DNA from 3 places in the Enterobacter sp. C3_dUdeg genome. Region 3 is predicted to be linked to each of the others. Evidence: predicted binding sites of a transcription regulator. Region 3 holds the regulator's gene; each other region holds the start of a gene.

Region 1 (3,208 bases), on a different contig from region 3:
TCATGCACCAGCTCGCGGTCAAAGGCTTCACGCCCGGCGAACTGGCTGGCTTCCAGCGCGTGCGCGGGAATGTTCGCATCCCGCGCGCGCTCAAGGCCGAACGCGTCGGCCTTGTTGCTGAAAACTGCCCGAATGGTGCCATTGATTTTCTTCTGCTTGCAGGCGTCTATGATGGCCTGCAAATTGCTTCCGTTGCCGGAAATGAGCACCACGATGTTTTTCATTCAATGACCACACGCTGTTCGGAATCGGAAGCTTTAATCGTACCGATTTTCCACGCGTTTTCACCTTTTTCAGTCAGCAGCTTAACCGCTTTATCCGCTTCGCTTGCCGGCAGGGCGATAACCATACCTACGCCGCAGTTAAAGGTGCGGTACATTTCGTGAGAGCTCACGTTGCCCGCGGTCTGCAGCCAGTTAAACACGGCTGGCCACTGCCATGAGGATTCGTCGATCACCGCCTGGGTGTTGTCCGGCAGGACGCGCGGGATGTTTTCCCAGAAGCCGCCGCCGGTCAGGTGAGCGATAGCGTGAACGTCGACGTTCTCGATAAGCTCAAGCACGTTTTTCACGTAGATGCGGGTCGGCGCCAGCAGATGGTCAGCCAGCGGTTTACCGTCCAGCTCGGTGGTCAGCGGGTCACAGCCGCTCACTTCGAGGATTTTACGCACCAGGGAGTAGCCGTTGGAGTGCGGGCCGCTGGAGGCGAGCGCGATCAGCACATCGCCATCGGCCACTTTGCTGCCGTCGATAATTTCTGATTTTTCTACTACGCCGACGCAGAAGCCCGCGACGTCATAATCTTCGCCGTGATACATGCCCGGCATTTCCGCGGTTTCACCACCTACCAGCGCACAGCCGGACTGCAGACAGCCTTCGGCGATACCGTTAATCACGCTGGCAGCGGTATCCACGTCCAGTTTGCCGGTTGCGTAGTAATCGAGGAAGAACAGCGGCTCTGCGCCCTGTACCACCAGGTCATTCACGCACATCGCGACCAGATCGATACCGATCGTGTCGTGACGTTTTAAATCCATCGCCAGGCGCAGTTTAGTGCCTACGCCGTCAGTACCCGAGACCAGAACAGGTTCACGATATTTTTGCGGCAGCGCGCACAGTGCGCCGAATCCACCCAGACCACCCATCACTTCCGGGCGGCGGGTTTTTTTCACCACACCTTTGATTCGGTCAACCAGCGCATTACCTGCGTCAATATCAACACCGGCATCTTTGTAGCTGAGAGAAGTTTTGTTGGTCACGGCTTAAATCCCCACGCGATTGCATAGCTAGTAAGAAAAAACGGCGCAATTCTAACAGTCCAGGCAAACGTTTGCGAGCCTATTCTGGACGTGGGGATCTTTTTTTCTGTGTACCTCGTGAATGCAGCCAAACTTGACTCTGTTCACGAAAATGAAACCGGTTTCTGAGAACTGCTTGCAACGATTATTCCCTTTGCACATCATCGAACTGAAACCGGTTTCTGTAATTGTTTTTGCAGAAAATAACGCAGAATGAGGGAAAGCGAATGTCGGGATTTAAAGCAGATTTTCTGTGGGGCGGGGCCGTTGCGGCGCACCAGCTGGAAGGCGGCTGGAAAGAGGGCGGCAAGGGCGTGAGCGTCGCCGATGTGATGACCGCGGGGGCGCACGGCGTGCCGCGTGAAATCACCAACGGCGTGCTGGAGGGGAAAAATTATCCTAACCATGAAGCCATCGATTTCTACCACCGCTATAAAGAAGACATCAGACTCTTTGCCGAGATGGGGTTCAAATGCTTCCGCACCTCTATTGCCTGGACGCGGATCTTCCCGAAAGGCGACGAGCTTGAGCCTAACGAGGCTGGCCTGAAATTCTATGACGATCTGTTCGACGAATGCCTGAAGTACGGCATCGAACCGGTTATCACTCTTTCTCACTTCGAGATGCCTTTCCATCTGGTCACCGAATACGGCGGCTGGCGCAACCGTAAGCTGATCGACTTCTTCGTTCGTTTTGCAAAAGTGGTGTTCCAGCGCTACCAGCATAAGGTGAAGTACTGGATGACCTTCAACGAGATCAACAACCAGGCTAACTTCCACGAAGACTTTGCGCCGTTCACGAACTCCGGGCTGAAGTACGCGCCGGGTGAAGACCGTGAGCCGGTGATGTTCCAGGCGGCGCACTACGAGCTCGTGGCCAGCGCCCTGGCGGTGAAGGCGGGGCGCGAGATTAACCCGTCGCTGCAGATCGGCTGCATGATTGCCATGTGTCCTATCTACCCGCTGACCTGTGCGCCGGACGATATGATGATGGCGATGAACGCCATGCACCGCCGCTACTGGTTCACCGACGTGCACGTTCGCGGGAAGTACCCGCAGCACCTGCTCAACTACTTCGAACGTCGCGGCTTCGCGCTGGATATCACCGAAGAGGATAAAGCCGCGCTGACGCAGGGCTGCGTCGATTACATCGGCTTCAGCTACTACATGTCCTTCGCCACCAAGGCGACGGCGGACAACCCGCAGCTGGATTACGACGAAAGCAAGAGCCTGGTCTCTAACCCGTACGTGCAGAAATCCGACTGGGGCTGGCAGATTGACCCGGTCGGGCTGCGTTACTCCCTGAACTGGTTCTGGGATCACTACCAGCTGCCGCTGTTTATCGTTGAGAACGGCTTTGGCGCGATCGACGTGCAGGAGAGCGACGGCACGGTGAACGACCAGTACCGTATTGATTATCTGGCCGCCCATATCCGCGAGATGAAAAAAGCGGTGGTGGAAGATGGCGTGGAGCTGATGGGCTACACCCCGTGGGGCTGCATCGACCTGGTGTCTGCCGGTACGGGCGAAATGAAAAAACGCTACGGCTTTATCTTTGTGGATAAAGACAATGAAGGGAACGGCACGCTGAACCGCAGTAAAAAGAAATCGTTCGACTGGTATAAGCAGGTGATTGCGAGCAACGGCGAGAACCTGTAATTGTCGGGTGGCGCTAACGCTTACCCGACCTACACTACACGTAGGCCGCGTAAGCGCAGTGCCACCGGGCAGAACCCCGCACCCAAGCCGGAGTCTCGCCTCCGGTTTTTTTGTCTCTAAATCACTTTGCTTGATATACGTCAAGCAACATGGGTATGGCCTAATCCGAAAAAAGCGGTATAATCCCGCGATTTTTTTGCGGACGCCACCTCAGAGGAGAAAGAGAATGAAGATTGTGGAAGTGAAACACCCA
Region 2 (3,208 bases), on a different contig from region 3:
CGAGTTCGTGCATGATGGCAGAGAGCATATCTTCCGCCTGCGCCTGCTGGTCAGCATTGGCGTGCGGGAAGGCGACGCTGGTGCGCAGAATGCCGTCCTGATGCAGGTTATGCGTCAGCGGATAAAAGACGGTATGCCCGTCGTGCCCGCGCGCGCCAACCAGCGACACTTCACCGCTGAAGTTGATGCCCTGCTCAACGATGCACTCGCCGTAGCAATCGTCCGGCAGTTCTGCCGTTTCATCTGCACGCAGGCGCCACTGGCCGCGGCCGTCATAGCCGCCCACGCGGCGCTTCACGATTGCCAGCTCGCCCAGCATCGCGAAAACGTCATTCCACTCGCTTTTATCGGACAGGAGCTGCCACGGCGCGGTCGGCAGACCGAGCTTGTCGAACAGCTGCTTTTGCGTCAGACGGTCGGCGATGATCGGGAACACGTCGCGGTTAACGAAGGAGTTATGACGCGCCAGCTCGCGGGTCAGAGCCGTTTCTGGCCAGCGTTCGATCTCGGCGGTGATCACGCTCTGGTGGAACGGTACGGCTTCCGGTTCGGCGTCCAGCCCGACGGGCCAGACGGCAATACCCAGCGGCTCACCGGCCTGACGCAGCATGCGGCCTAGCTGGCCGTTACCGAGGACGCAAACCTGCTTCATGCCGCACCCCGCGGGTCCGGATTGTCCAGCACCTCGTCTGTCTGGGCTTTACGCCACTCCGCCAGACGCTGGTGTAATGCTTTATCGTGCGTCGCAAGAATTTGCGCCGCCAGCAGGGCGGCATTGGCAGCACCCGCTTTACCAATCGCCAGCGTGCCGACAGGAATACCGCGCGGCATCTGGACGATTGAGTAGAGGCTATCCACACCGCTTAACGCGGCGCTTTGGACCGGAACGCCCAGTACCGGCACCAGGGTTTTGGCGGCAATCATGCCTGGCAGATGTGCTGCGCCGCCCGCGCCGGCAACGATCACCTCATAACCGTTCTCTTCGGCGCTTTCGGCGAAGCTGAACAGTTTGTCCGGTGTACGGTGCGCGGAGACCACTTCAACGTGGTGCGGAACATTCAGGATTTCAAAGATTTCGGCGGCGAACTGCATGGTAGCCCAGTCGCTTTTGGACCCCATCACGATGGCGACACGCGCCGGATTATTGCGGGAAGACATGCGTCTTAAAACTCCTGTGGTGCGAAACACACTGCTTTCGAGGGCACAGAGAATAGCATGTTATACGGGCAAGGAAAACGGTTGCGCGGTTAAAAGGCGAGCACTTATGGCGAGAAAGCGATAACAAAAAAGACCGCACGATAGCGGTCTTTTATGTGATGTTACTGAAGATCCCCTGCGGACAGGTTCTCGTTGTCGAACGCGCGGCTGACATCGATATGATTCACCATGCCGGTGTCGGCATTCGAGCCCGATTTTGGCACGGAGAAGCGATTCTCCGCGGCCTGTGCGCCAGTGGACACCACGACTGCCAGCAGCAGGGTACTTACGATGCTGATGTTTTTCATTCTCTGTTCCTTCCTCATCGTATTGTCGCTGTCGCACGTCTTCGCTGGCGGCACGGCAATCAGGGTTTTTATTTAGTCAGTTCTGCGGTCATGTACACGCGGTTGTTGACCTTCGCGCTCGTGATTTTATAAGAGGCATTCTGCTCGGCGGCCTGCGCGGCAATTTTCGCTTCTGCGCGGTCAAGGGTAGAGGCGGTTGCGCTCACGCTTTGAGCGAAAGAACCGAAAGAAACCAGGGAAAGAGCGGCAACTGCAACGAAAGTTTTGATAGATTTCATGGTCGTATTCCTTAAGTATTTTATCTGGGATAGGGCGTATTGCCCTGATGTGATAAATAATAGGCCGACCACGGGCTGATTAAAATCGAAACAATTTGCCGATATTGTTCAAAAAAATAGAATGATGGTGCGAGGGGTTAAAACGGAAAGGCGATCAGCTCCACGCCCTCTGGCGTGACTTTGACCATGGAGCCTTCGGTGTGCCAGGCACCTAATACCACGCGATGGGCCGGTTCGCCGTTGGCGATAAGGGAATGGACGTCAGGACGATGGGTATGACCGTGGATCAACCACTGAACGCCATGCTTTTCCATCACGCTCACCACGGCCTGCGGGTTCACGTCCATGATGGTCATGGATTTGCTGCTGTTGGCGGCTTTACTGCCCGCGCGCATTCTGGCAGCTATGCGGTTACGGATAAACAGCGGCAGCGCAAGGAACACCTTTTGGATCCACGGGGTGTGGACTTTGGCGCGAAACGCCAGGTAGCCGGTATCGTCGGTGCAGAGCGTGTCGCCGTGCATGATCAGAACCCTGCGGCCATAGAGGTCGAGCACCTGCTCTTCCGGCAGCAGCGTCATGCCGCTTTCGCGGGCGTAGCGCTTGCCGATCAGGAAATCACGGTTGCCGTGAATGAAATAGCAGGGAACGCCGGAATCCACGAGGGCGTGAATGGCGTCTGCCATTTCACGGTGCAGCGGGTTAGGGTCGTCGTCGCCAATCCAGGCTTCAAATAGGTCGCCCAGGATGTACAGCGCATCGGCGCTTTTCGCTTCACCGCGTAAAAAACGCAGAAAACCGGCGGTTATCGCCGGTTCTTCTGTTTGCAGATGCAGATCCGCAATAAAGAGTGTCGCCACGAATTACTCGCTGACGGTCACGCTTGTAATCACAACGTCTTCTTTAGGAACGTCCTGGTGCATACCGCTGCGGCCAGTAGCGACGGCTTTGATCTTGTCAACCACGTCCATCCCTTCAACCACTTCTGCGAATACGCAGTAGCCCCAACCCTGCAGGCTTTCGCCGGAGAAGTTCAGGAAGTCGTTGTCCGCCACGTTGATGAAGAACTGCGCGGTGGCAGAGTGTGGCGCCTGAGTACGGGCCATTGCCAGCGTACCGCGGGTGTTTTTCAGACCGTTGTTCGCTTCGTTTTTAATCGCTTCTTTGGTCTCTTTCTGGTTCATGCCAGGTTCGAAACCGCCGCCCTGGATCATAAAGCCGTTGATCACGCGGTGGAAAATGGTGTTGTTGTAGAAACCTTCGCGGCAGTAGTCCAGGAAGTTTTTAACTGTTTCAGGCGCTTTGTCATCAAAGGTTTTGATTACGATATCGCCATGATTAGTGTGGAAAGTAACCATTTTTGCATCCTGTTCCGTTATTGTGGTACGTCGACCCGCGTTCGGGTCATCTATAGGGGCTTGTTAT
Region 3 (3,208 bases):
ATGCGCGACAGCATCAATGTGGTGTAGTCCGGCGAAATGGCCGAAAGCACGTTGCCCAGGGTGAAAATCGCCATCAGGAAAATCAGCGCATTGCGGCGCGCGCGGTGCGAAAGAAGAAGGGTCATCAGCGGCGCCCCTACCATCACGCCGATAGCGTAGGCGCTGATTAACATCCCTGCCGCAGGGATAGAGACATCTACGCCCCGGGCAATAACAGGCAGTAACCCCATTGGGGAGAATTCAGTGGTGCCAATCCCAAAAGCGCCAATCGCCAGGGCCAGCAGGGGATAATTGATTTTCATGCGTCAACTCCGGATGCCGTGTCATGTGGTGACACAGAACAAAGAAGCAGAAAGCATGACATCAATCACAAAAAATGAGAAGTTAACAAAATGGCAAAAGATTTTTGCCAGAGAAGTAACAATCCGGGGAGTCGGGAGGGAGAAGGCTCTCCCTCCGCGTAAATCAGTGCAGCGCAGCCGTCAGACCGGCCGCAACAATCAGAGCCAGCACAACAACGGTGGTGAACAGCGAAAACTTAAGATCGGAACTCATCAATTTTTCTCCTTTTAATCCCCACACGAAAAGTGAGCTTGCTCATTTTTGCACAGATTACGTTAAAAATCTTCCTGGATTTATACTGATAACCACTTTACCTCTTCCCCTTTTCATCAAGATAGGACAAAATTCCACGCTAAATTTATTAGCGTACCGGCCATTGACCCCCTCCTGACGTCCCGTGTCGTTTTCCCGGCGTGCCGCAATTCAAGATTGCGAGATAAGGGTGAGAGAAGGCAAACGTTTACCTTCAAGTTTTTCAGGAGCTTAGGATATGGTCTGGAGTGACATTTAATGGCAACAATTAAAGACGTAGCAAAACGCGCAAACGTTTCCACTACAACCGTATCACATGTAATTAACAAAACCCGCTTTGTGGCGGAAGAGACGCGCAACGCCGTCTGGGCAGCGATCAAAGAGCTGCACTATTCGCCAAGTGCGGTTGCGCGTAGCCTCAAGGTTAATCACACCAAATCCATTGGATTGCTGGCGACCAGCAGTGAAGCGGCCTATTTTGCCGAGATCATTGAAGCGGTCGAAAAGAACTGCTTCCAGAAAGGCTATACCCTGATTCTGGGCAACGCGTGGAACAGCATTGAAAAACAGCGTGCCTACCTGTCGATGATGGCGCAAAAGCGCGTTGATGGCCTGCTGGTGATGTGTTCCGAGTACCCGGAATCCGTGCTGTCGATGCTGGAAGAGTATCGCCATATTCCGATGGTGGTGATGGACTGGGGCGAAGCGCGCGCAGACTTTACCGATTCCGTTATCGATAACGCCTTTGAAGGCGGCTATATGGCCGGTCGTTATCTGATCGAACGCGGCCACCGCGAGATTGGCGTGATCCCCGGTCCGCTGGAGCGCAACACCGGCGCGGGCCGTCTGGCCGGTTTTATGAAAGCGATGGAAGAAGCGTTGATCAACGTGCCGGAAAACTGGATTGTGCAGGGTGACTTTGAGCCGGAATCGGGCTACCGCGCGATGCAGCAGATCGTCTCCCAGCCGCACCGTCCGACCGCCGTGTTCTGCGGGGGCGACATTATGGCCATGGGCGCGCTATGCGCTGCCGACGAGCTGGGCCTGCGCGTACCGCAGGATATTTCCGTGATCGGGTATGACAACGTGCGTAACGCGCGTTTCTTCACCCCGGCGCTGACCACCATTCACCAGCCGAAAGATTCGCTGGGCGAAACGGCCTTCAACATGCTGATGGACAGGATCGTCAACAAACGCGAAGAGTCGCAGTCTATTGAAGTTCACCCGCGTCTTATCGAACGCCGTTCCGTTGCGGACGGTCCGTTCCGCGACTACCGTCGTTAATCGCTTTACGGGGCCAGCTATGCTGGCTCCCGTAACCATTCCCGGTTCAGCGTTTCGCTGTCTCCCAGATAATCCAGCAGCCAGGCCATCGCAGGCGAGACGTCATTTTGCTGCCATGTGAGGCAGCAGGCCGCATCCGGGAACGGATTCTCCAGCGTCAGCTCAACCCACTCTCCGGTATCGATGCGCGGACGCGCGAAATGAACGGGCACCATCGCGACGCACAGCCCGGCGCTGAGGCACGTCGCCGACGATTCCCAGTCAGGGGCCACCACCCGCCGCTGGTTGTCCAGAAGCCAGGTGATACGCTTGGGCAATGAACGGGACGTATCCTCCAGCACCAGCGACGGCCAGTTGCGCAGCGTGTCATCGCTGAGCGGCCCTTCCATCGCCGCCAGCGGATGGTCGCTTGCCACCACGCATTTCCAGCTCAGCATCCCCATATCGCGAAAAGCGTAACGTCCCCCGACCGGGATCGCCTGCGTAGCCCCAATCGCCATCTCTGCCCTGCCGTCCGCCAGCGCATCCCAGACGCCGTTGAACACCTCCTGCGAGACCCGCAGCTCGACGTCAGAGAAATGACGGTAGAAATCGACGATCATCTGCCGGGTGCGTTCCGGCTTAACGATGTTATCCACCGCGATGGAAAGATGCCCCCGCCAGCCGTTAGCGATCTGCTGACACTGTTCGCGGGTGATCTGCATTTTTTTGATAACAGAACGCCCTTCCTTCAAAAACCACGCGCCTGCGGGCGTTAATTCCACATCACGATGCCGCCGTTCAAACAGCGGAACCGCCAGCCACTCCTCCAGTTGGCGCACCGTGTAGCTTATTGCCGAAGGGACGCGGTGCAGCTCCTGCGCCGCACCGCTGAAGCTGCCGTTACGTGCAACAGCATCGACCACTTCAAGAGAATAATCTGACCACATTTTCTGCCTGCAAATTTTTTGAATGCACCCGCCAAATATTAGCGTTTCACAAGCGGCTTTGCACTCCCTACACTCAGCGCCAATGTATACCTGCCTCCTCAGGAGAATAAAATAATGCAACCCAGGAACGGTTTTTTAGCCTGGCTCGGCGGCTTAAGCGTGCTGGGCTTTTTGGCCACCGATATGTACCTGCCGGCGTTTGCCGCCATGCAGGAAGATTTGCAAACCCCGGCTGCCGCCATCAGCGCCAGCCTGAGCTTATTCCTCGCCGGCTTTGCCTTCGCACAGCTGCTCTGGGGACCGCTCTCGGATCGCTTTGGTCGTAAACCGGTGCTGTTGCTGGGCCTGGCCATTTTTGCCGTGGGCTGCCTGGGGATGTTATGGGTACGCGATGCCACCTG

Evidence for each region. Region 3 encodes PurR, which represses purine synthesis genes. Its sites were predicted from a motif close to CANGCAAACGTTTGCNTG; they were not measured.
Region 1: the regulator PurR is predicted to act here: its motif matches at 1,319-1,336, upstream of purM (phosphoribosylformylglycinamidine cyclo-ligase).
Region 2: the regulator PurR is predicted to act here: its motif matches at 1,229-1,246, upstream of purE (5-(carboxyamino)imidazole ribonucleotide mutase).

The regions. Positions count from the first base shown of each region.
Region 1 is NZ_BAAKFX010000007.1:117,975-121,182, forward strand. It holds gene purN (phosphoribosylglycinamide formyltransferase) at 1-224, opposite strand, end outside; gene purM (phosphoribosylformylglycinamidine cyclo-ligase) at 221-1,258, opposite strand; gene AC27FC_RS16360 (6-phospho-beta-glucosidase) at 1,525-2,955, shown strand; gene upp (uracil phosphoribosyltransferase) at 3,182-3,208, shown strand, end outside.
Region 2 is NZ_BAAKFX010000002.1:273,784-276,991, reverse strand. It holds gene purK (5-(carboxyamino)imidazole ribonucleotide synthase) at 1-652, opposite strand, end outside; gene purE (5-(carboxyamino)imidazole ribonucleotide mutase) at 649-1,158, opposite strand; gene AC27FC_RS08955 (hypothetical protein) at 1,320-1,505, opposite strand; gene AC27FC_RS08950 (YdgH/BhsA/McbA-like domain containing protein) at 1,574-1,783, opposite strand; gene lpxH (UDP-2,3-diacylglucosamine diphosphatase) at 1,921-2,643, opposite strand; gene ppiB (peptidylprolyl isomerase B) at 2,647-3,141, opposite strand.
Region 3 is NZ_BAAKFX010000001.1:1,301,080-1,304,287, forward strand. It holds gene AC27FC_RS06110 (MFS transporter) at 1-302, opposite strand, end outside; gene cydH (cytochrome bd-I oxidase subunit CydH) at 466-555, opposite strand; gene purR (HTH-type transcriptional repressor PurR) at 853-1,878, shown strand; gene punR (DNA-binding transcriptional activator PunR) at 1,896-2,807, opposite strand; gene punC (purine nucleoside transporter PunC) at 2,922-3,208, shown strand, end outside.